2 regions of the Acidovorax facilis genome follow, and region 2 is predicted to be linked to the other one. Evidence: predicted binding sites of a transcription regulator. Region 2 holds the regulator's gene; the other holds the start of a gene.
What was found. The regulator LexA, encoded in region 2, represses DNA repair genes until DNA is damaged. The targets are predictions, from matches to a motif close to ACTGTATNNNNATACAGT.
Positions count from the first base shown of each region.

Region 1: the regulator LexA is predicted to act here: its motif matches at 9,404-9,421, upstream of ACQ4MJ_RS04145 (DNA topoisomerase IV subunit B).

Region 1 covers NZ_CP192460.1:898,134-909,155, forward strand. The annotation lists gene ACQ4MJ_RS04080 (hypothetical protein) at 1-285, shown strand, start outside; gene dut (dUTP diphosphatase) at 288-734, shown strand; gene ACQ4MJ_RS04090 (glycine zipper 2TM domain-containing protein) at 930-1,433, shown strand; gene ACQ4MJ_RS04095 (FKBP-type peptidyl-prolyl cis-trans isomerase) at 1,493-2,017, opposite strand; gene ACQ4MJ_RS04100 (JmjC domain-containing protein) at 2,072-3,196, shown strand; gene ACQ4MJ_RS04105 (hypothetical protein) at 3,223-3,744, shown strand; gene ACQ4MJ_RS04110 (hypothetical protein) at 3,946-4,209, shown strand; gene ACQ4MJ_RS04115 (MBL fold metallo-hydrolase) at 4,343-5,125, opposite strand; gene bamC (outer membrane protein assembly factor BamC) at 5,216-6,307, opposite strand; gene dapA (4-hydroxy-tetrahydrodipicolinate synthase) at 6,353-7,249, opposite strand; gene ACQ4MJ_RS04130 (class I SAM-dependent methyltransferase) at 7,280-7,834, opposite strand; gene ACQ4MJ_RS04135 (hypothetical protein) at 7,914-8,081, opposite strand; gene ACQ4MJ_RS04140 (MFS transporter) at 8,106-9,323, opposite strand; gene ACQ4MJ_RS04145 (DNA topoisomerase IV subunit B) at 9,454-11,022, shown strand, end outside.
Region 2 covers NZ_CP192460.1:1,617,238-1,628,259, forward strand. The annotation lists gene ACQ4MJ_RS07265 (branched-chain amino acid ABC transporter substrate-binding protein) at 1-858, shown strand, start outside; gene ACQ4MJ_RS07270 (D-2-hydroxyacid dehydrogenase family protein) at 1,145-2,152, opposite strand; gene ACQ4MJ_RS07275 (hypothetical protein) at 2,334-2,822, opposite strand; gene lexA (transcriptional repressor LexA) at 2,996-3,670, opposite strand; gene ACQ4MJ_RS07285 (asparaginase) at 3,760-4,710, shown strand; gene ACQ4MJ_RS07290 (hypothetical protein) at 4,728-5,150, shown strand; gene ACQ4MJ_RS07295 (DUF6152 family protein) at 5,175-5,645, shown strand; gene adk (adenylate kinase) at 5,768-6,424, opposite strand; gene kdsB (3-deoxy-manno-octulosonate cytidylyltransferase) at 6,652-7,488, opposite strand; gene ACQ4MJ_RS07310 (Trm112 family protein) at 7,485-7,667, opposite strand; gene lpxK (tetraacyldisaccharide 4'-kinase) at 7,738-8,802, opposite strand; gene ACQ4MJ_RS07320 (ExbD/TolR family protein) at 8,808-9,242, opposite strand; gene ACQ4MJ_RS07325 (MotA/TolQ/ExbB proton channel family protein) at 9,244-9,888, opposite strand; gene xseA (exodeoxyribonuclease VII large subunit) at 10,241-11,022, shown strand, end outside.

The sequences.
Region 1 (11,022 bases), 720 kb from region 2:
GATCTCGCTCTGGTTCTGAAGCCTTTGCTGGGCGTTGTGCGTGCGGTGCGCGCCGTGCTGCTGGTGTTGATTGCCTTGCACGGGGTGGCGCTGTTCATGTTCAGTCAAGGATCTTTGCCGGGGCTCGCGGTCATGGCGGCCATCTGGTGGGGGTTGGGGCGTTTGATCGACGTGGCTCCCAAGGCCCTATCATCCGCAGCCTTCGGGGCCGCGTCTGGCGTGGAGCCCTTGCAGGAGCGGCTGCGGCAAATGGCCCAGCAGCGCACAACAGGAAAGAAAAAATAGCCGTGAAGATTGATGTGAAGATTCTGGATCCGCGCATGGCGGACCAATTGCCCACCTATGCCACCCCCGGCAGTGCTGGCCTGGACCTGCGCGCTTGCCTGGATGCTCCGCTCACCCTGCAGCCGAATGCCTGGCAACTGGTGCCCACGGGCATTGCCGTCTACCTCAAAGACCCCGGGTACGCCGCGCTGATCCTGCCGCGCTCGGGTCTGGGACACAAGCATGGCATCGTGCTGGGCAATCTCGTGGGCCTGATTGACAGCGACTACCAGGGCCAGCTCATGGTGAGCGCCTGGAACCGCAGCAATGTGGCCTTCACGCTGGAGCCCATGGAGCGCCTGGCCCAACTGGTCATCGTGCCGGTGGTGCAGGCGCAGTTCAACGTGGTGACTGCGTTTGCAGCGACGGAGCGGGGCGAGGGTGGCTACGGGTCAACCGGGAAGGCCTGAGCACCGGGCTGAATGGGGTCGGGGCAGGTTGGGGTTGTAAGACGCCGCTTACCTTTGGATGGGTTTGTTACTGACGCAGGCGCAGCCCCTGCGTCTACGGGACAGGGGGCTGGGGCGTTGTTCCAATCTAGGTATGCGCACCAAGGCCGGATTCCCTGCAAGCCGTGTGCACCCCCTGACTTTAGGAGTACGAAAATGCTGCAAATTACCCGTTCTTTCGCCATCGCTGGCGCCGTGGTCCTTGTGGGCTCGTTGGCCGCCTGCGGCCACAACCGATCGGCCCCTGCGCCGCAATATTCGGGGGGTTACTCGGGCGGCTACCAAACGGCGCCGGCCTACCCGAACAATCCGGCCGGCACGGAGTACGGTCGGGTTTCCAATATCGAAGTGCTGCAGGGGCGGTCGCAAGGCCAGACCTCCGGGGCTGGTGCTGTGATCGGCGCGGTCGTCGGTGGTGTTCTGGGCAACCAGATTGGCAAGGGCTCTGGTCGTGCGGCCGCAACCGGCGTGGGCATTGTTGGAGGCGCAGTAGCAGGCAATGCCATTGAGGGCCGCAACAACAGCCAGGAAGTACAGGGCTACCGCCTGTCGGTGCAACTCGATCACGGCGGCTACCGCGTCTACGACGTAAGCAGCCCCGGCGATCTGCGCATTGGCGACCGTGTACGCCTGTACAACGGCCAGATTTCACGCCTTTAATCGACCATTCGGGCTTGGCTAGGCTCTGAAAACCGTTCAGGGCCTTCCTTTCGCCCAGCTCAGTGGAGCAGGTTACTGCCAGGCGCCTGCGGCTGTACCCGAAAAAAGCCTGTGCCGGCGCTGCCCCGGCCAATTTCCTCTTCGGTGGCTTCCCGCACGGCCTGTACGGTCAACTGCAAGCGCAGCGCAATCCCCGCCAACGGGTGATTGCCGTCCAGGACCACATGCTCCGGATAGATCTCCGTGACCGTGTAGAGCCCCGTGCGGGGGGCATCGGGATTGCAGCCCTCGGGCAGCGCGGCGCCGTCAAACGTCATTCCCTCTTCGATCTCTGCCGGAAAAAGATCGCGTGGCTCCAGGAACAGCAGTTGGTCGTTGAAGTCACCAAACGCATCTTCGGGCTCCAGGTGCAACGCCAGCGTGGCACCGGGGCCGTGGCCTTGCAGGGCTTCTTCGATGCGGGGTAGAAGGTCGTCGCCCCCCACCAGAAACTCTACGGGATCGTCGAGCACATCCAGTTCTTCGCCAAGGGTGTCTTTCAGTGTCCAGGTCAGTGCGACCACACATTGTTGGGTAATTTCCATAGGAGAATTGTCGCAGTTTGACCAACGGCTCCGCAAAGGGGCAGACCAGTTCCCATGGATATCCTGCAACCCCTTACCCTGCTCGGTGGCCTGACCCCCGCCCAGTTCATGCGCCGCCATTGGCAGAAGAAGCCCTTGCTGGTGCGCCAGGCCATTCCCCAGTTTGCTCCCCCTGTGTTGCGGTCGGAGCTGTTCGCGCTGGCCTCCCAGGAGGGCGTGGAGTCTCGCCTCGTGCAACTGGCCAAAGGGGCGTGGAAGCTGCGCCATGGACCCTTTCAAAGGCGTGCCCTGCCTGCGCTCCAGCATCCCGATTGGACTTTGCTGGTGCAGGGCGTGGATCTGCACAACGACGCCGTGCATGCGCTGATGCAGCAGTTCAGGTTTGTGCCGGAGGCGCGGCTTGATGACCTCATGATCAGTTATGCGTCCGACGGCGGTGGTGTGGGCCCGCATTTCGACAGTTACGACGTCTTTCTGTTGCAGGCCCACGGAACGCGGCGTTGGCGCATTGGCCGCCAGAAGGATCTCGCGCTGCGCGAAGGTATTCCACTCAAAGTGCTGGCGCAGTTCGAGCCTGAAGAGGAGTACCTGCTGGAGCCGGGCGACATGCTGTACCTGCCGCCGCGTTATGCCCACGATGGCATCGCCGAGGGCGAATGCATGACTTATTCGATCGGCTTTAAGGTGCCGTCCCGCGCCGAACTGGGCCAGGAATTGTTGGTGCGCTTGGCCGAGGATGCTGCGGATCAAGACAAGCCCCTGCTGTACCGCGATGCCCAGCAGGAAGCTGTGTCTCAACCCGCGGCCATTCCGGCGGGTTTGCAGGACTTCGCGCGGGATGCTTTGAGCCGCGCGCTGGCGCAGCCCCTTGTTTTGGAGCGCGCACTGGGGGAGTATCTGACTGAGCCCAAGCCGAATGTGTGGTTCGAACCTGGCGATACAGGCGTGATGCTGGAAGGGGTGCGCCTGGACCGCCGCAGCCGCATGATGTACGACACGCACCATGTGTTCATCAATGGCGAGAGCTACCGCGCAGCAGGCCGCGATGCAACGCTAATGCGCCGCCTGGCTGATGAACGTCAGTTGACCGCCCGCGAGCTTGCGCGCGCCAGTGACGACGCGCTGGAGCTGCTGTCGTCCTGGTGTGATGCGGGCTGGGCTCACGTCTGGGCTGGATAGATCGAAGCACCCCAGGAGACACCGTCATGACCGAGATTTCTGCCAGTTCCGCCGATTCGCGGCCCGATCTCCCGGTGGGTCGTTTCAGCAGCCGTGAAGCGTTTCAGCAAATGGTGCGCGACGCGATTGCCACAGCCGCCCGGGATGGCTGGAAGGAAATTGTGATCAGCGATGCGAATTTCCATGACTGGCCCCTGGGCGAACTTAGTGTGGTGGAGGCCTTGCAGGATTGGGCCCATGGAAGTCGGCGTTTCACCATGCTGGCGTGCAGCTACGATGATGTGATACGTCGGCACGCGCGTTTTGTGCGTTGGCGGGGCACCTGGGACCACATCATCAATTGCCGTCGCAGCCCGGCGGCTGATCCCCTGGATATTCCCAGTGCATTGTGGTCCCCGTACTGGGTGATGCAACGGCTGGACCCGGAGCGGTGCGTGGGGGTTGCAGGCTTTGAACCAGATCGCCGTGTGCTGCTGCGCGAGACGCTCAACGAGTGGGTGCGCAGCAAAAGCACGCCCGGTTTCCCCGCATCGACGCTGGGGTTATGAGCCAAATGCGCGCTTTGCGCCTTGTCAATTGGGCGTAAAGGTTTCGTCAGTGTTAGTCTGTATTGACTAAATACCAATATAATCAGCGGCTGCGCCGAAAAGGTGCAAGCCAAGCGCATTGTGCCAAAGCGTACCGGGGCTTCCAAAAAGCCTGACGCCGTGGCTTTTCAAGATTCTGTCTGTCCAACTAGGAAAATCGAAATGAAGAACTCTCTCGTTCTGGCCGCCCTGATCGCCGCTGCTGCACTCGCCGCTTGTGGCAAGAAGGAAGAGCCCGCTCCTGCTCCAGCACCAGCTGCCGTGGAAGCCCCAGCTCCAGCACCCGCACCAGCTCCTGCCGCTTCTGAAGCCGCTCCTGCCGCTTCCGACGCTGCCTCGGCTGCTGCTGCACCTGCTGCCGATGCTGCCAAGGCTGCCGCTGACGCTGCTGCCACCGCTGCTACTGGCGCTTCCGCAGCCAAGTAATTCGCTGCAGGCCGCAGCGGGTTGCAAAACCTGCTATCGACCGATAGCCCCGCACCGCAAGGTCGGGGCTTTTTCTTTTTGGGGGCGTTTTCCTTCCCCGGGGTTGGTCGTTTGCGGCGTGACCGGAGTCACTTCATCCTGCAACTGCCAGCCAGGGCGTTCCCACCGTTGGGCTGGCGACGGTGATTTCCTCGGCGGGCCACTCCAGTGCAAGGCCTAGCGCCTGTTGAGCGAGGCTGGGTGCATTGTTCTGTGCGCTCAGGTGGGCGGCCACCACACGCTGCAGGCCAGGGTGCCGCACGGCACGCAGGATGTCGGCTGTCGCAAAATTGGCCAAGTGCCCATACGGTCCCCCGACGCGGCGTTTCAAGAAGGTCGGATACCGGGATGCTTCGAGCATTGCGGGGTCGTGGTTGGCTTCAATCATCAACGCATGGCAGCCTTGTAGTTGCTGCAGAACATGGTCGCTGGCGTGGCCCAGGTCGGTGAGCACGCCCAGGTGGGATGCGCCGTCCGAGCAGCGCAGCTGCAGCGGCTCGCGCGCATCGTGGGGCACCGTGAAGGGCAGGGCGCTGAAGATGCCGAGGTCCAGAGCCTCCATGTCGTGTGCGATGCGCAGCATGCCATCAAAGTCGGGGGCTCCGAGGGCGGCGTAGGTGCCCTGGCTCATCCATACCGGGATGCGGTAGCGCACGGCCACGGCCAGTGCACAGCCGATGTGGTCCGAGTGTTCGTGGGTGATGAAGACGGCATCCAAGTCTTCGATCTGCAACTGCGCTTGCGCCAGGCGGGTTTGCAGTTGCCGGATGCCGAATCCGCAATCGATCAGCAGGCGGCGTACCTGTGTGCCGCTGCTGCCTTCCACCACCGTGGCATTGCCCGTGCTGCCGCTACCCAGGTTCTTGAAACGCAGCATGTCGTGGTTGAAGGCGCTTGCCGCGCAGCACCTCTGTAGCCTGGGCCCCGGGCCCAGGCAGGGGGAGCGAAGAGGCGCGCGGTTCGTCGCTTATTTCAGATCGTCGGCAATCACGCGGACGATGCGCTCGGCATTGGAGGACGATTCGGGGACGCCGGCTTCGTTGAGCACCGATACCGTGGTGGACTCCCCTTGGCTGCGCACCAGAATGCGGTACTTGAGTGGAGGTGTGGCGTTGGACGAGCTGAAGAGTTTGCCGAAGAACCCTGGCTCCTTCTTCTCGGCATTGGGCGCCACATAGCGCACAAAGTAGGTGCCTTCATTGCGATTGCGGTCTTCCACCGTGAAGCCGGTGCGGTCCAGGGCCAGGCCGATGCGGCGCCAGGCGCGGTCAAAACCCTCGTCAAGCTGGACCACGGGTTTGTTGTCTACCGTGGCCATGCGGGCCGACTGAGCGCGTGGGGCGGGAGCCGCAGCCACTGCCTTGGACTGCTCTTGGCTCACGCCCAGCTTGACCATCAGGCGGCGCAGGAATTCGGTTTCGAGTTCCGGGTCGGAGGGGCGGGGTTGCCACACGGTGCTGTCTTTGGAAACGTTGCCGTAGACCTCAATCATGCCGCGATGGGTGATGTAGATCTCGGTGCCGCCATTGGCGTTGCGCTCCAGGCGCGTGCGGAACTTGTCGCGTTCACCGGTGGAGTACAGCGAGTCGAGCAGCTTGCCCAGGGTCGAGCGGATGAAATCCTGCGGCAGCTTGGCACGGTTTTCGGCCCAGTCGGTTTCCATGATGCCCACGTTGGCGTCTGCCTGCGCCAGGTTGAAGCCGCTTTCCTGCCAGAAGTCGCGCACGGGTTCCCAGAGCTTGTCGGCCGGGCGGTTGACCACCAGCCAGCGCTGGTTGCCGTCGCGCTCGATGCGCACGTCGCCCAGTTGCAGGGCTGCGGCGTTGGCGGTGCCCGATGGCTGAGCAGCCTGGCCGGCCTGCATGGCAGCGGCCGAGACGGCGCCGCCTGGGACGTTGTAGCGTGAATCACGCGACAGCTGGGTCAGGTCTGGCGGGACTTCCAGGGTCGAGCCTTTGGTCGCGCTCTTGTAGTCGATCTTGTCGCCCTCCAGGGCGGCACAGGCAGACAGGGCCATGGCAAGGGCCAGCAGGCTCAAGCGGGTGGTAGCAGCTTTCACGCGGAAATCCTTGGAGAGTGTCTCGGGGAGCGGGCGCAGCCCGGATTAGATCAGGCCGCTGGTGCGCAGCGCAGATTCGACCACAGCCTCGTTGCTGTTGGTCAGCGGCGTCATCGGCAGGCGCATCGTGCCACCGCACAGGCCCATGCGGGCCATGGCCCACTTGACCGGGATGGGGTTGGCTTCGACAAACAGGTTCTTGTGCACCGGCATCAGCTTGAACTGGATTTCCATGGCCCGGCGTGCATCGCCCGCCAGGGCAGCCACACACAGTTCGTGCATGAGGAGCGGGGCGACGTTGGCGGTCACGCTGATGTTGCCGTGGCCTCCGCACAGCATCAGCGCCACAGCGGTCGGGTCGTCGCCCGAATACACACCAAAGCCCTTGGGCACATCGCGGATGAGCCACTGGGCGCGTTCGATATTGCCGGTGGCTTCCTTGATGCCGATGATGCCGGGCACCTGGGTCAGGCGCAGCACGGTGTCGTGTTGCATATCGGCCACCGAGCGGCCGGGCACGTTGTACAGCACGATGGGCAGGTCGCCCGTGGCTTCGGCAATCGCCTTGAAATGCTGGAACTGGCCCTCTTGCGTAGGCTTGTTGTAGTACGGCACGACCTGCAACTGGCTGTCGGCCCCCACGCCGCGCGCGAACTTGGCCAGCTCGATGGCTTCGGCGGTCGAATTGGCGCCACAGCCCGCCATGATGGGCACGCGCTTGGCAGATTGCTCCACGGCCACGCGAATGATCTCGCAATGTTCTTCGACGTTGACGGTGGGCGACTCGCCCGTGGTGCCCACCACGCCGATGCAGTCGGTGCCTTCGGCAATGTGCCAGTCGATCAGTTTGCGCAGAGCCGGGTAGTCCACGCTACCGTCCTCGTGCATGGGAGTGACGAGGGCGACGATGCTGCCGGTGAGAGCGACGGAGGAAGAGGTCATGTCCGCAGTGGTAAACGGTAAAAGAGCATTCTAACTAGCCCACATGGGCAGAAGATGTCGTGAGGGTCCCCCAGGCGGCGGGAGTTCCCGCACGGCCGTGATGCGTTGCACGAAACGGTCGGGGTTTTTTTGGAAGCCGTCTTCATAGGCCAGCGTGCGCAGGCCCGTGCAGGCGGTCAGCAGTTCTCCGGGCTGCAGCAGGAACTCCGGCCGGGCCGGGCGGCCCACGGTTTCGTTGCCGTGTGCAAAGGTCTCGTAGATCAGCACGCCGCCTGGGGCCACGCTCTCCACCAGGGTGGCCAGCAGGGGCCGCCACAGGTAGTTGGTGACCACCACGGCACCAAACTGGTGGCCTGCAAAGGGCCATGGGCCGCTCTCGATGTCGGCCAGTACCAGTTCACCCAGACCCTCGCAAGCGGCCAGAGCCTTGGCAGAGCGGTCCACCCCCACCACGGAGTGCCCCAGGCCGCGCAGCCAGCGCAGGTGGCGCCCGGCGCCGCAAGCCACGTCGAGCACCGTGCTGCCCGGCGCAATCAGGTGGGACCAGCGGCGGACCCAGTCGGAGGGAGCTTCGTTACCGTGCATGTGCTATTGAAAATATAGCTATCAGCGCTTGTCCATCAAGCGCTAGCGGCCAAAAAACTTGAAAGAGGAAGGCGCGGGCTCAGAAGCACGCCCACATCTGGTCGGCCAGCATCACCATGAAGTCCGGCACCGTGTACATGCCAAACACCGCCAGGCACAGCACCACCGCCGTGATCCAGCCAAGCCAGCGCCATACCCGTGGCACGCTGCTGCCGGGCGGGGTGGTGGATGCGCTGACGGTGGGCATGAAGAAGTTCTTTGCAGGGGATGGTCAGGCAGGTTGGGCTGCGCCGCGCTGGATGGGGCTTTCCCGGACCGGCAGGTTTACCAGCCCGGCAAAAATACCCAGGCCGATGGCGATGTACCAGACGATATCGTAGCTGCCCGTCGCGTCATACAGATAGCCCCCCAGCCACACGCCCAGGAAGCTGCCGATCTGGTGGCTGAAGAACACGAAGCCGCCCAGCATCGACAGATGCTGCACGCCAAAGATTTGCGCGATGGTGGCGTTGGTGGGCGGGATGGTAGACAGCCACAGCGTGCCCATCACCGCCGAGAACACATACACCGACAGCGGCGACAGCGGCACCAGCACGAACACGCTGATGGCCGCAGCCCGCGCAAAGTAGATAAAAGCAAGGATGAACCGCTTGGGCATGCGCTGGCCCAGCGTGCCGGCCACATAGGTGCCCAGCACATTGAACAGGCCAATCAGCGCCAGTGCATAGCTGGCCACCTGGGGCGACAGGCCGTGGTCCTTGAGGTAGCTGGGCATGTGCACGCCGATGAACACCACCTGGAATCCACAGACGAAGTAGCCCGCCATCAACAGGTTGAAACTGGGGTAGCGGAACGCCTCGCCCAGCGCTTGCAGGATCGTCTGCTCGCGCTTGACCGGGGCCGCTCCCGCGAAGTTGGGCTCGCGCAGCCCAAAGGCCAGCGGCACGATGAGCAGCACCATCAAGGACAACGCCAGCAACGCCTGCTGCCAACCCAATCCGGCAATCAGCCAGCCTTCCACCGGCACCATGAGGAACTGGCCGAACGAGCCAGCCGCCGCGGCCACACCCATGGCCCAGGACCGGCGTTCGGGTGCAATCTGGCGCCCCAGCACACCGTAGATCACGGCGTAGGTGGTGCCTGCCTGGGCCGCGCCAATCAGCACGCCCGCCGTCAGCGCAAACAGCGTGGGCGTGGGCGACAGTGCCATGCCCGCCAGGCCCAGGCCGTACAGCACGGCACCGCCCATCAGCACGCGGAACGCGCCAAACCGGTCGGCCACCATGCCCGCAAAAATGCCGATCAGGCCCCAGGACAGGTTCTGGATGGCAATTGCCAGTGCGAACGACTGGCGCGTCCAGCCCATCTCCTGGGTGATGGGCAAGAGCCAGAGTCCGAAGCCGTGGCGGATGCCCATCGACAGGGTCACGATGGCCGCGCCGCAGGCCAGCACCTGGAACATGGACAGTTTGGGAGGATTCGTATGCATGCGCAGGAATGTAGCCAGATTGCGTGAAACGTGCTGATACACCGGGGACCAATACAGTTGGCAGCAGGGGCGAAGGTGGGGCTGGTTTTATATCCAGCTATTGCTGCGTTGCCGCACTACAATCCGCCCCATGTCTGCCAAACCGTCTTCTGCATCCGCCAGCGAATATTCCGAAGGCTCGATCCGCGTGCTCAAGGGCCTGGAGCCCGTCAAGCAACGCCCGGGCATGTACACCCGCACCGACAACCCCCTGCACATCGTTCAGGAGGTGCTGGACAACGCGGCCGACGAGGCGCTGGCCGGGCACGGCAAGAAGATCCGCGTCACGCTGCATGCCGACGGCTCGGTCAGCGTGGAGGACGACGGCCGGGGCATTCCGTTTGGCATGCACCCCGAGGAAAACGCCCCGGTGATCGAACTGGTGTTCACCCGGCTGCACGCGGGTGGCAAGTTCGACAAGGGCAAGGGCGGCGCCTACAGCTTCTCGGGCGGCCTGCACGGCGTGGGCGTGAGTGTGACCAACGCTTTGGCCACACGGCTGGAGGCGACGAGCTACCGCGAAGGCAAGGCGGCACGCCTGGTGTTCTCGGCCGGTGACGTGATCGAACCCCTGGTGGCCCGGCCGCTGGAGGCGGGCGAACGCAAGCAGGGCACCTCGGTGCGCGTGTGGCCCGACGCCAAGTATTTCGAGTCGAGCGCGTTGCCCATGGGCGAGTTGACCCACCTGCTGCGCAGCAAGGCGGTGCTCATGCCGGGCGTCACGGTGCAGCTTGTCAACGAGAAAACCCGCGACACGCAAACCTGGCAGTACAAGGGCGGCCTGCGCGACTACCTCATGCAGACGCTCAACGGCGACCCGGTGATCCCGCTGTTTGAAGGCGAGGGTTTTGCCGACCGCAACAACGAAAGTTTTGCCGAAGGCGAGGGCGCATCCTGGTGTGTCGCCTTCACCGAAGACGGCCAGCCCGTGCGCGAGAGCTACGTCAACCTGATTCCCACGAGCGCGGGCGGCACGCACGAGAGCGGCCTGCGCGACGGCCTGTTCAATGCGGTCAAGAGCTTCATCGAGCTGCACAGCCTGCTGCCCAAGGGTGTGAAGCTGCTGCCCGAGGACGTGTTTGCGCGCGCCAGCTATGTCCTCTCAGCCAAGGTGCTCGACCCGCAGTTCCAGGGCCAGATCAAGGAGCGCCTGAACTCGCGCGACGCGGTGCGGCTGGTCAGCGGCTTTGTGCGCCCCGCGCTCGAACTCTGGCTCAACCAGCACGTTGAATACGGCAAGAAGCTTGCCGAGCTGGCCATCAAGGCCGCGCAGACTCGCCAGAAGGCGGGCCAGAAGGTCGAAAAACGCAAGGGCTCCGGCGTGGCCGTGTTGCCCGGCAAGCTCACCGACTGCGAAAGCAAGGACATCGCCCACAACGAAGTCTTCCTGGTCGAGGGCGACTCGGCTGGCGGCAGCGCCAAGATGGGCCGCGACAAGGAAAGCCAGGCCATCCTGCCGCTGCGCGGCAAGGTGCTCAACACCTGGGAGGTGGAGCGCGACCGCCTGTTTGCCAACAACGAAATCCACGACATCTCGGTGGCCATCGGCGTTGATCCGCATGGCTCCAACGACACGCCGGATTTGAGCGGCCTGCGCTACGGCAAGGTTTGCATCTTGAGTGACGCCGACGTGGATGGCTCGCACATCCAGGTGCTGCTG
Region 2 (11,022 bases):
AAGCTGTGCGACTCCAAAGTTGCAGGCGTTGTCGGCCACCTCAACTCCGGTACCACCATTCCTGCTTCCAAGGTCTACAACGACTGCGGCATCCCGATGGTGACGGGCGCTGCGACCAACCCCAACCTGACCAAGCCTGGCTACAAGACCACATTCCGTATCATCGCCAATGACAACGCCCTGGGCGCTGGCCTGGCGTTCTACGCTGTGGATACGCTCAAGCTGAAGACCGTTGCCATCATTGACGACCGTACCGCTTACGGCCAAGGTGTGGCAGACGTGTTCAAGAAGACTGCCACTGCCAAGGGCATGAAAGTGGTGGACGAGCAGTTCACGACCGACAAGGCAACCGACTTCATGGCCATCCTGACGGCCATCAAGTCCAAGAACCCTGATGCAGTGTTCTACGGCGGTATGGACCCTCAAGCCGGCCCCATGCTGCGCCAGATGGAACAACTGGGCATGGGCAACGTCAAGTACTTCGGTGGTGACGGCGTCTGCACGTCTGAAATCGCCAAGCTCGCAGCGGGTGCCAAGACCCTGGGCAACGTGATCTGTGCTGAAGGCGGCTCTTCGCTGGCCAAGATGCCCGGCGGCACGGCCTGGAAGGCCAAGTACGATGCCAAGTACCCCAACCAGTTCCAGGTCTACAGCCCCTACACCTACGACGCCACGTTCCTGCTGGTGGACGCTATGAAGCGCGCCAACTCCGTGGACCCCAAGGTGTATGTGAACGAACTGGCCAAGTCCAACTTCAAGGGTGTGACCTCCACCATCGCTTTTGAACCCAATGGCGAAATGAAGAACCCCGCCATCACTCTGTACGTCTACAAGGACGGCAAGAAGACCCCTCTGTAATCGGAGTGGTCTGGCTCTTCAAGGTCTTTTTGGCTTTGGAGAGCGCCAAACAAAAGGGCTTCCTTTGGGAAGCCCTTTTTTGTTGTTCAAATGCAGCTAGGTGGGGTGAGCAGGTTGTTCTGCTTGGCTGCTCAATGCCCAGGAGCTGGAGTTTGTTAAAGACTCGGGCGATGACCAAAACCGGCGCTAGGCGCAGCAGAAGGTGCAATCGTACTGAGGTCAGGAGCTTCCAGTCTTGTTGCTTCCCGCAATAGCGAGGATGGATGTGCCCGATTTTTGCGCCAAATTAACGCCGCACCTGCAGTGCGCCTGGATTCACGATGTTGGTGGGAGTGCCTTTGATGAAATTCACCACATTGTCGAACGCTGCACCAAAATAAAGCTCATAGCTGTCTTGCTCTACATAGCCAATGTGGGGCGTGCAAATGCAGTTCTCCAGCCGCAGCAGGGCATGGCCCTGAAGGATGGGTTCGCTCTCGAATACATCGACAGCGGCCATGCCGGGGCGGCCCCGGTTCAGGGCGGCAATCAGGGCATCGGTCTCAATCAGCTCGGCACGCGAAGTGTTGACCAGCAGGGAGGTGGGCTTCATGCAAGACAGATCTTCGAGTGAGACGATGCCGCGCGTTTCGTCGTTGAGCCGAAGGTGGAGCGAGATCACATCGCATTGCGAGAAAAACTCCTCGCGCGTGGTGGCAGCCTGGTATCCATCCGTCAAGGCCTGGGCGCGTGATGCCTCACGCCCCCAAATGCGGACATTCATTCCAAAAGCACGCCCGTAGCCCGCCACCAATTGGCCAATGCGGCCATAACCCCAGATACCCAGCGTTTTGCCCCGCAGCACGCTGCCAAGGCCAAAATTGGGAGGCATGGACGCCGTCTTCAGCCCTGATTGTTGCCAGGCGCCATGCTTGAGGTTGGAGATGTACTGCGGCAGTCGGCGCATTGCGGCCATGACAAGTGCCCACGTCAGCTCTGCGGGGGCCACGGGTGAGCCTATGCCTTCTGCCACTGCAATCCCACGTTCCGTACAGGCAGCTACATCAATGTGATTGCCGATCTTGCCGGTTTGCGCGATGAGCTTGAGACGGGGAAGTTTCTCCACCAGTTGACGGGTGATCTGGGTGCGCTCCCGCACAAGCACGATGATGTCAGCGTCTTTGAGGCGGACGGACAGCTGGCCCAGCCCTTTGACGGTGTTGGTGTAGACCTTGGCGGTGTACGCGTCAAGCCGGGATGCGCAGTGGAGCTTGCGGACTGCGTCCTGGTAGTCGTCGAGGATCACAATGTTCATCCCGACATTGTGCCTTGGCCACGCCGGTCGTTTCATACCGGACCGCCCCCTGGCACAGGAAAGGATGGGGCTTTTGGTGACGGAGTGTTGGCGACCTCGACAAGCGCCGTCCACAGCGATCAGGCGGCATCCTCCATATACAAAGCAGTCAATGGATCGCTGGGTGGTGCATGCCTTGGGCTCAACAGGCTTGCAGCGCCGCCTCGGATGCAGCCAGGCGGTCCAGCTCGGCGCACACATCGGCCATGCGGCCGGCGATCACCAGTCGGCCTGAGCCGCCCGATGTGGGGAGCCTGCGCAGGACCTTGGCAGCCCTGCAGCCTGAGCCGTCTGCCAATCTGGATGATCCACAGGCAACGCGGGTAGCGGCAGGCGGCGGTATGAACGCCCGGGCATCGGTATTGGTGGCCACAAACCGCGTGGTGGCTCCGGTGGGTGGTGTCTGGGGGCTGACCGTAAAGGGCCAGTTGCCTCGCGGTGGACGTTGGCTGGGGATGTTGGATGGATGGCGGGGTTTGTCAGTGCCTGCTGATCCGCTCCTGCGGCCCAGGTCCGCGTCATCGGGATGGGGGCGGGGCGCTGGCAGGTCTGCTGCAGACGGCTCCTTGAAGGTGTGGAGCCAGTGGGTCAGGGTACGCAGAGTGCTGGAGAGCGCAGAAAAGGTGGTCAAGGCAATTCCCATGTGAAAACTCCGAAGGTCGGGGGTTGGACATAGGCAGGATTGCAAAGTAAACCGGCACCGCAGGGCTGGCGTACTGGTTTTACCAGTGCGCCAAACGCCCGCCACCTGCAGCGCGGCAGCTAACGAACTAATTCATGAGTGAATGCGATGGAGCGCTGTGGCTACATCAGCATGGTGTTGCGGATGAGGCCGACGGCGAGCCCTTCAATCTCAAAGGGTTCGCCGGGCTGCACCACGATGACCGGGTAATCCGGGTTCTCGGGCAGCAGTTCGATGGCGGTCGCAGTACGGCGCAGGCGCTTGACCGTCACATCGTCTCCCAGGCGGGCCACGATGATCTGGCCGTTGCGGGCTTCGCGGGTGGACTGCACGGCCAGCAGATCGCCATCCATGATTCCGGCATCGCGCATCGACATACCGCGCACTTTGAGCAGGTAATCGGGCTTGTGATGGAACAGGCTGTTTTCCACACTGTAGGTTTGGTCAACGTGTTCCTGCGCGAGAATGGGCGACCCTGCCGCCACACGCCCCACCAGGGGTAGCACCAGTTGTGAGAGTCCGGGAATCGGCAGGCTGAACTGGTTGCCGCGTGCTGCATTGATGGAGCGCACGGTGTCACCGCGCAACCGGATGCCACGGGATGTGCCACTGACCAGCTCGATCACGCCTTTGCGCGCCAGCGCCTGGAGATGTTCTTCTGCCGCGTTGGCCGACTTGAACCCCAGTTCGGCAGCGATCTCTGCACGGGTGGGGGGCGCCCCGGTGCGTGCAATGGCCGTCTGGATGAGATCCAGAATCTGTTGCTGGCGGGCAGTGAGTTTCGGGTTGTCGAGCATGGTGGTTTCCGGTGGAGGCGGCTACAGTGATGGACAACTGTTTTTTAATCCAGTAACTGTATTTTTCACCAGTTTTTCGGAGTACGCAAGTGAGTGGGCAAAAAATTGTGGTTTTGGGCACCGGAGGGACCATTGCAGGCACGTCCGCGCAGGCTGGCGACAACATCGGCTACACCGCTGCGCAGGTAGGGGTCGGGCAGCTGCTTGCAGCTGTTCCCGGATTGCAGCAGGCCGCGCGGGGCGTGCTGGTGGCGGAGCAGGTGGCCCAGATCGACAGCAAGGACATGGATGGCCAGGTGTGGCAGGCGCTGGCGCTGCGCTGTGCGCACCACCTGGAAGATCCCGAGGTGCGTGGTGTAGTCATTACCCACGGAACCGACACGCTGGAAGAGACGGCGTGGTTTCTGCACGAAGTGCTGGACACCCGCGCGAAACCCGTGGTGCTGACCTGTGCCATGCGCCCGGCCACGGCGCTCACGCCCGATGGGCCTCAGAATCTTCTGGATGCTGTTGCTGTGGCGGTCACGCCCGGCGCACGGGGTGTGCTGGCGGTCGCCGCTGGCGAAATTCATGGGGCACGGCAGGTTCAGAAGGTGCACCCCTACCGGGTGAATGCGTTCAACTCGGGCGAGGCCGGGCCTTTGGGTTGGGTGGAGGAGGGGGCTGTCCGTCTTGTGCAGGATTGGCCCCTGGCGCCTGGTGTTCCAGCATTGAATGCTATTGAAAATGTAGTGAATGCCGCAGCCTGGCCCCGCGTGGAAGTGGTCATCAGCCACGCTGGCGCATCGGGAACCATGGTGGACGCACTGGTGCGAGATGGGGTCCAGGGGCTGGTGGTGGCCTGCACGGGCAATGGCACCATCCACCATGCTCTGGAGGCCGCATTGCTGCGTGCCCAGGAGGCGGGTGTGCGCGTGGTGCGGTCCACACGCTGCTCCGAGGGGCAGGTGCTGCCCAAGCCGGGGGACGCATTGCCGGACTCCCAGGGGCTATCCCCCTTGAAGGCCAGGATCTCGCTGATGCTCGAACTGCTGCACTGAGCAACAAGGCCACCCCGATGTTTTTTGCAACTCTTAAGTCCCATGCGTGGGCTTACCCCGCGCTGGAGGTGGTGCACATCGTGGGCATTGCCTTGCTGTTGGGCAATTTGGTCTTGCTGGAGTTGCGGGTGTTTGGCCGTGGGGCGGCGCTGCCCGTCAAGGATTTGGCGCGGCTCAGCCTGTCGCTGGCATTGTGTGGTTTTGGCCTGGCGGCGGCGTCGGGCCTCTTGATGTTTGCCACACAGCCTGCCGAACTGCTCGCCAGCCGCGCATTCACCTTGAAGATGCTGCTGTTAATGCTTGCAGGTTGCAACGCCGCGTGGTTCCATGGGCGGGGTTCCCTGGCTCGCCTGGATGCTCTGGCCCGGGTACAGATGCTGGGTTCCACCGTGATCTGGCTGGCTGTGGTGGTGTGTGGCCGCTGGATTGCTTACCTCTGATCGGACATGACAAGGAGAGAACCGATGAGCCTGCAACGCCGCCACGTGCTCCTGGCCGCAACGGCCATTCCCTGGGGCGCGCGTGCCCACCATGGGTGGAGCAGTTTTGACCCCGACCGTCCCATCTACCTGGAAGGCACCGTGCGCAAAGTGCGCTGGCAAAATCCACACGCCGAGCTGGAGCTGGAGACACCTGCCGAGCTGAAGCTGCCTGCGGATCTGGCCCAGCGTGTGGTGCCTGCGCAGGCGTCCCCCGTGGATGGCAAGGCCTTGCTGGCCAAGACGGTTTTGCCCACCCGCAAAGATCGACGCTGGGAAGTGGAGCTGGCGCCCCTGACCCGCATGCAGGCCTGGCAGGTGCAGGAGATCAAACCCGGCACTGCGGTATCGGTGGTGGGCTTTACCCTGCGCGAAGAGAAGGGCGACGCGTTGCTGCGGGCGGAATACCTGTTTGTGGATGGCAAAGCCTACGGCTTACGCTCCAGCCCAGCCTGAGCCATCGGTATGGCCCGGGGATAGCCATGCGAAAGACCTGAAACTGTTCCCTGCACCGCATAAAAAAAGCGACGCCCTGCTGCCATGGCGTCGCTGGTTGCAAGGGGCGATAGCCCCGAGCCTTAACTGGCCAGTGCCTGCAGTGCGCGTGCCGTGATCTCGTCCACGCTGCCCGTGCCGCTGATGGCGCGGTACTTGGGAGCCAGCTCGGGTTCGGCCTGGGCCCAGTTGCTGTAGTAGTCCACCAGCGGGCGCGTCTGGTCGCTGTAGACCTGCAGGCGCTTCTTGACGGTTTCTTCCTTGTCGTCTTCGCGCTGGATCAGCTCTTCGCCCGTCACGTCGTCCTTGCCTTCCACCTTGGGCGGGTTGAACTTGACATGGTAGGTGCGGCCGCTGGCGGGGTGCGAGCGGCGGCCGCTCATGCGTTCGATGATGGCGTCAAAAGGCACATCGATTTCGAGCACGTAGTCGAGCTTGACGCCCGCTGCCTTCATGGCATCGGCCTGGGGAATGGTGCGGGGGAAGCCGTCGAACAGGAAACCGTTGGCGCAGTCTGCTTGCGTGATGCGCTCCTTGACGAGACCGATGATGATGTCGTCACTGACCAGGGCGCCCGAATCCATCACCGCCTTGGCCTGCAGGCCCAGAGGGGTGCCGGCCTTGACGGCTGCGCGCAGCATGTCGCCGGTGGAGATCTGGGGGATGCCGTACTTCTGGCAGATGAACGTGGCTTGCGTGCCCTTTCCGGCGCCAGGCGCGCCCAACAAAATCAGTCTCATGGAAGTCCTCGAAGGTTAGAAATCGGTTGGCGCCGCTGGCGGGGACGTTCGAAGGGCGCCTGAAGCCGTTCTGTGCGCCCGGGATGCGGTGCTCTCGTTGCGGTCGAGGATAGCATGCGACTCCCTTGCGCTGACTTACATGCTGCACCGGGTTGGGCAGGGGTGTCGCAGGGTGGATAGCCGGGGCATTCGGCGGACCGGCGCGGCGCGCGCCACCGGCCCGCTCCTCATCGGAAAAGGCGGCGAACCCGTTCCAGGTCTTCGGGCGTATCCACGCCCGGGCCAGGGGCCGCTTTGGCCAGATGAACCGCAATGCGGTGGCCGTGCCACAGGGCGCGCAGTTGCTCCAGCGCTTCCACCGCCTCGGTGGGGGCGGGTGTCAGGGCAGGAAATTGGCGCAGAAAGCCCGCACGATAGCTGTAGATGCCCACATGCCGCAGTGGCGCGAACCCCGCCAGGGCTGCTACACCGGGTGCCGCCGCCTCGGCCGCACCTTGCCACCAGGCCAATCCCATATGGTCCCGCGCAAAAGGGATGGGCGCGCGGCTGAAGTAGTGGGCCAGGCCCCGCGCGTCCAGCACCACTTTCACCACGTTGGGGTTGGTGTAGTCGGCCAGTGACGCAATGGCGTGGGCTGCGGTGCCCATGCTGGCCTCCGGCCGGGTGGGCAGGAGGGCTGCCACAGCGTCGATGAGGCCGGGGTCTATCAAAGGTTCATCGCCTTGCACGTTGACGACCACGTCGTCCCCGTCCAGACCCAGCTGGGTACAGGCTTCGGCCAGGCGGTCGCTGCCGCTGGGGTGGTCGGCGCGGGTCAGTATCGCTTGCACGCCATGGGCGGTGCAGGCCTGCAGGATGCGAGGGTCATCGGCTGCCACCACCACGCGGGCTGCTGCACTTTGGGCGGCACGCTGGGCCACGCGCACCACCATGGGCAGGCCCGCGATATCGGCCAGGGGTTTGTCGGGCAAGCGGCTGGATGCCATGCGCGCTGGGATCAGCACCGTGAAGCGACCGCTCGCGGTCGGAGCGCCTGGCGTGCCGGGATCCGTTGCTGCGCTCACTGCTCCAGTTCCTCGTCGGTGAGCGTGCGGGCTTCGTTTTCGAGCAGCACCGGGATGCCGTCCCGCACCGGATAGGCCAGGCGAGCGCTGCGGGAGACCAGTTCCTGGGCATCGCGGTCGTAGGTCAGCGGGCCTTTGGTGACGGGGCAGACCAGCAGTTCAAGCAGTTTGGGATCCATGGTGACAGCGCTTTCCAGGAGGTTCGTTCGGGCAGGCAAGGATGATAGCGGCGGCCTGGGCGGTGAATCGTTAATGCCTGTGGACGCCCAAGGCCAGCAGGCGCGCATCCAGCGCTGCGAAAAAGGCCGGGTCGATGTGCAATTGCAGGGGCACGGCCAGCGCGTCCGGGTGGTGTTGCCAGAGCTTGACAGCGTCTTTTTCAGTGCAAATTAGCGGGTGGCGCTTGTCAGATGAGTGGGTCCAGCTATCAAAATCATAGTGATCTGGCAAGGCTTCCGTGTGTGCCAGCTGCAGCGCCTCAGCCTGCAGCATGGCAAAGAACACTTCGGGGCGTGCCACGGCCGCCACGGCATGCAGCGGCTGGCCTTGCAGGTCCGACAGCGGCACCCGGGTGCCGTCCGCACGCAAGGCATAGGGGGCCAGTCGGCGTTGCAGGCCATAGGCATGGGCGGGGTCGCTTCCAGGCGGCAGAGTCCCTGCATGCAGCACAAAATTCACCGCGCGTGGCCAGGGCTCACGCAGGGGCCCCGCTGGCAGCAGGAAAGCGTTGCCCACGCCCTGTTCGTTGAAGATGCAGACCTCCAGATCGCGCGCCAGGGCCAGGTGCTGCAGGCCATCGTCGCAAACGATCACGTCGGTGTCCGGGTAAGCAGCCCGCAGGGCGCGGGCGGCGGTGATACGGCGAGGCGCCACAAACACGGGCACCCGGCAGTTGCGCGCGATAAGGGCGGGTTCATCGCCCACCTCATGGGCGGGGCTGTCGGGCGTCACCTCGCGGCAGTCGGTGGTGCTGCGGCCGTAGCCGCGTGAGACCACGCCGGGGCGCAGGCCCAGACCTTGCAGATGCTGGACAACGGCAATGACCACGGGGGTTTTACCTGCGCCTCCGGCAATCACGTTGCCCACGACGATGACCGGGCGGCCAGGGTGCTCCGCCTTCAGCAGGCCGATGCGGTAAAGCCCGCGCCGCATACCGACCAGCGTGCGGTAGACCCGCGAGACCGGCCACAGCACCCAGGCGAGCGGGCCGCGTGCCTGCCAGATTTTCTGGAGCCCGGAGGCGGGTGGGGGGAGGGCTGCGCCCCGCAATGCGGGGGCGCTGGGCGAGGGCGGCTGCAGCCCGGGGGCAGCCATTCGTGTCAGCGGCTGGGGCTGCGCGCCGCAGCCGAAGACTGCGTGGCAAACGTGATCTGCGTGAGGCCCACGCGGCGCGCGGCCTCCATCACCGAAACCACGGACTGGTGCGGCGCCATCGCATCGGCGCTGATGATGACCACACTGCCCTGGCCCGCTGTGGCGGCACTGCGCAAGGCCTGCGCGATCGCGTCCACGCTTTTGCCGTCCACGCCCGTCTTGTTGACGGCGTAGCGCCCGTCGGCGGCCACGGACACGATGACTTCCTTGGGGTGGTCGCGTTGCTGCTCGGCATCGGCCACGGGCAGCGTGAGCTGCAGCTCGGTGAACTTGCTGTAGGTGGTGGTCAGCATCAGAAAGATGAGGATCACCAGCAGCACGTCGATGAACGGGATCAGGTTGATCTCCGGCTCTTCCTTGGCGCGGGGACGGAAGTTCATTTCACTTCTTCCGCAAACGCAGGATGTGGCGCACAAATTGTTCCGAAGCCAACTCCAAGGTGAGCAGATAGGCATCCACCCGGGCGCGGAAGTAGCGCCAGAAAATCAGTGCCGGGATGGCCACGATGAGGCCAAAAGCCGTGTTGTAGAGCGCGATCGAGATGCCATGCGCCAGCTGGGCCGGGTTGCCGCCACCCATGGCCTGGCCCACGCCACCGCTGCCGGCCTGCGAGCCAAAGATCTCGATCATGCCGATCACAGTGCCCAGCAGGCCCAGCAAGGGCGCGGCCGAGGCGATGGTGGCCAGTGCCGACAGGTATTTTTCCAGCCGGTGCGCCACGGCGCGCCCCGCGCCTTCCATGGCGGCACGCAGGTCGGTCTCGCTGCACTGGGGGTTGCTGTTGAGGGTGCGCAGGCCGCTGGCCAGCACTTCGCCCAGGGCGGAGTTTTGCGCCAACTGGTTCACCACGTCGGGGGTGGGCACGGCCTTGGACGAGACCGTGATGGCTTCATCGAGCAATTTCGGGGGGGCGACACGGGCCGTCTTGAGGGCCACGAAACGTTCAAAAATCAGCGCCATTCCCAGGACGGAACACGCAATCAGGGGCCAGATCGGCCAGCCTGCGGCTTGTATGATGGACAGCAAATCTCTCTCCGCGCAGATGAAAGCAATCGGCGATTATGGCCCAGCTTGCAGGGCCCACCTCGTCACAAACCGTTACGTTGCTGTGCGCGCCGTCGCCCCATCTGCTCACCCACAAAATCTGTGGATAACTTTGTGGGCAACCACTGTTCCAGGCCGCGCAAAGTGGCGCCACGCCGTGCTTGCAACAGATTGATGAAAAATTGCGCAATGAAAAAGCTATATAAATCAATAACTTGTACGTGCTCTGGTGTTTTGCGGGCGGTTTTTAGTTATGTGGCTGTGGTAACCGCCGCTGGCCAGATTCTGTGGAGTACTTGCGCGGTGCGCGCGGCGCAAACGCCCGCCGTTTCTCATGTTTGAGCGCCCCAGCCCCGCAGCGGCGCCGCGCGTCTGGGAAGTTGGCGCGCTATGCCGCGCCATTGCTGATGCTCTGGAGGCGCGCTTCAATCCTGTCGCGGTGCGCGGCGAGATCACGGGCTTCTCGCGCGCATCCAGCGGACATTGCTACTTCTCGGTCAAAGACGCGAACGGCCAGTTGCGCTGCGCCATGTTCCGCCGCGCCGCCAGCCTGCTTGACTTTTCGCCGCGCGATGGCGAATTGGTGGAAGTGCGCGGGCGCCTGTCGGTGTACGAGGCGCGGGGCGATCTGCAGTTCATTGTGGAAAGCATGCAGCGGGCCGGGCAGGGCGCGTTGTTCGAGCAGTTCCTGCGCCTGAAGGCGCAGCTCGAAACGGAAGGCTTGTTCGACAGCGCCCGCAAGCGCCCGCTGCCTTTGCAGCCGCGTGGCATTGGCCTTGTGACGTCCACCGGGGCTGCGGCCCTTCACGACGTGGTCACGGCGCTGCGCCGTCGCGTCCCGCACATACCGGTGGTGCTGGTGCCTGCGCAGGTGCAGGGCGCCGCAGCACCTGCTTCGCTGGTTGCGGCGCTATCAAAACTGTATCTGCTTGTGCAAGCGGGACAGGCGTCAGGGGCTGATTTGACCAAAAATCCGCCCATTGACGTGATCTTGCTGGTGCGCGGGGGCGGTTCCATCGAAGACCTCTGGGCCTTCAACGACGAACAACTGGCCCGGACCATCGTGCGAAGCCCGGTGCCGCTCATCAGCGGGGTGGGGCACGAGACCGACTTCAC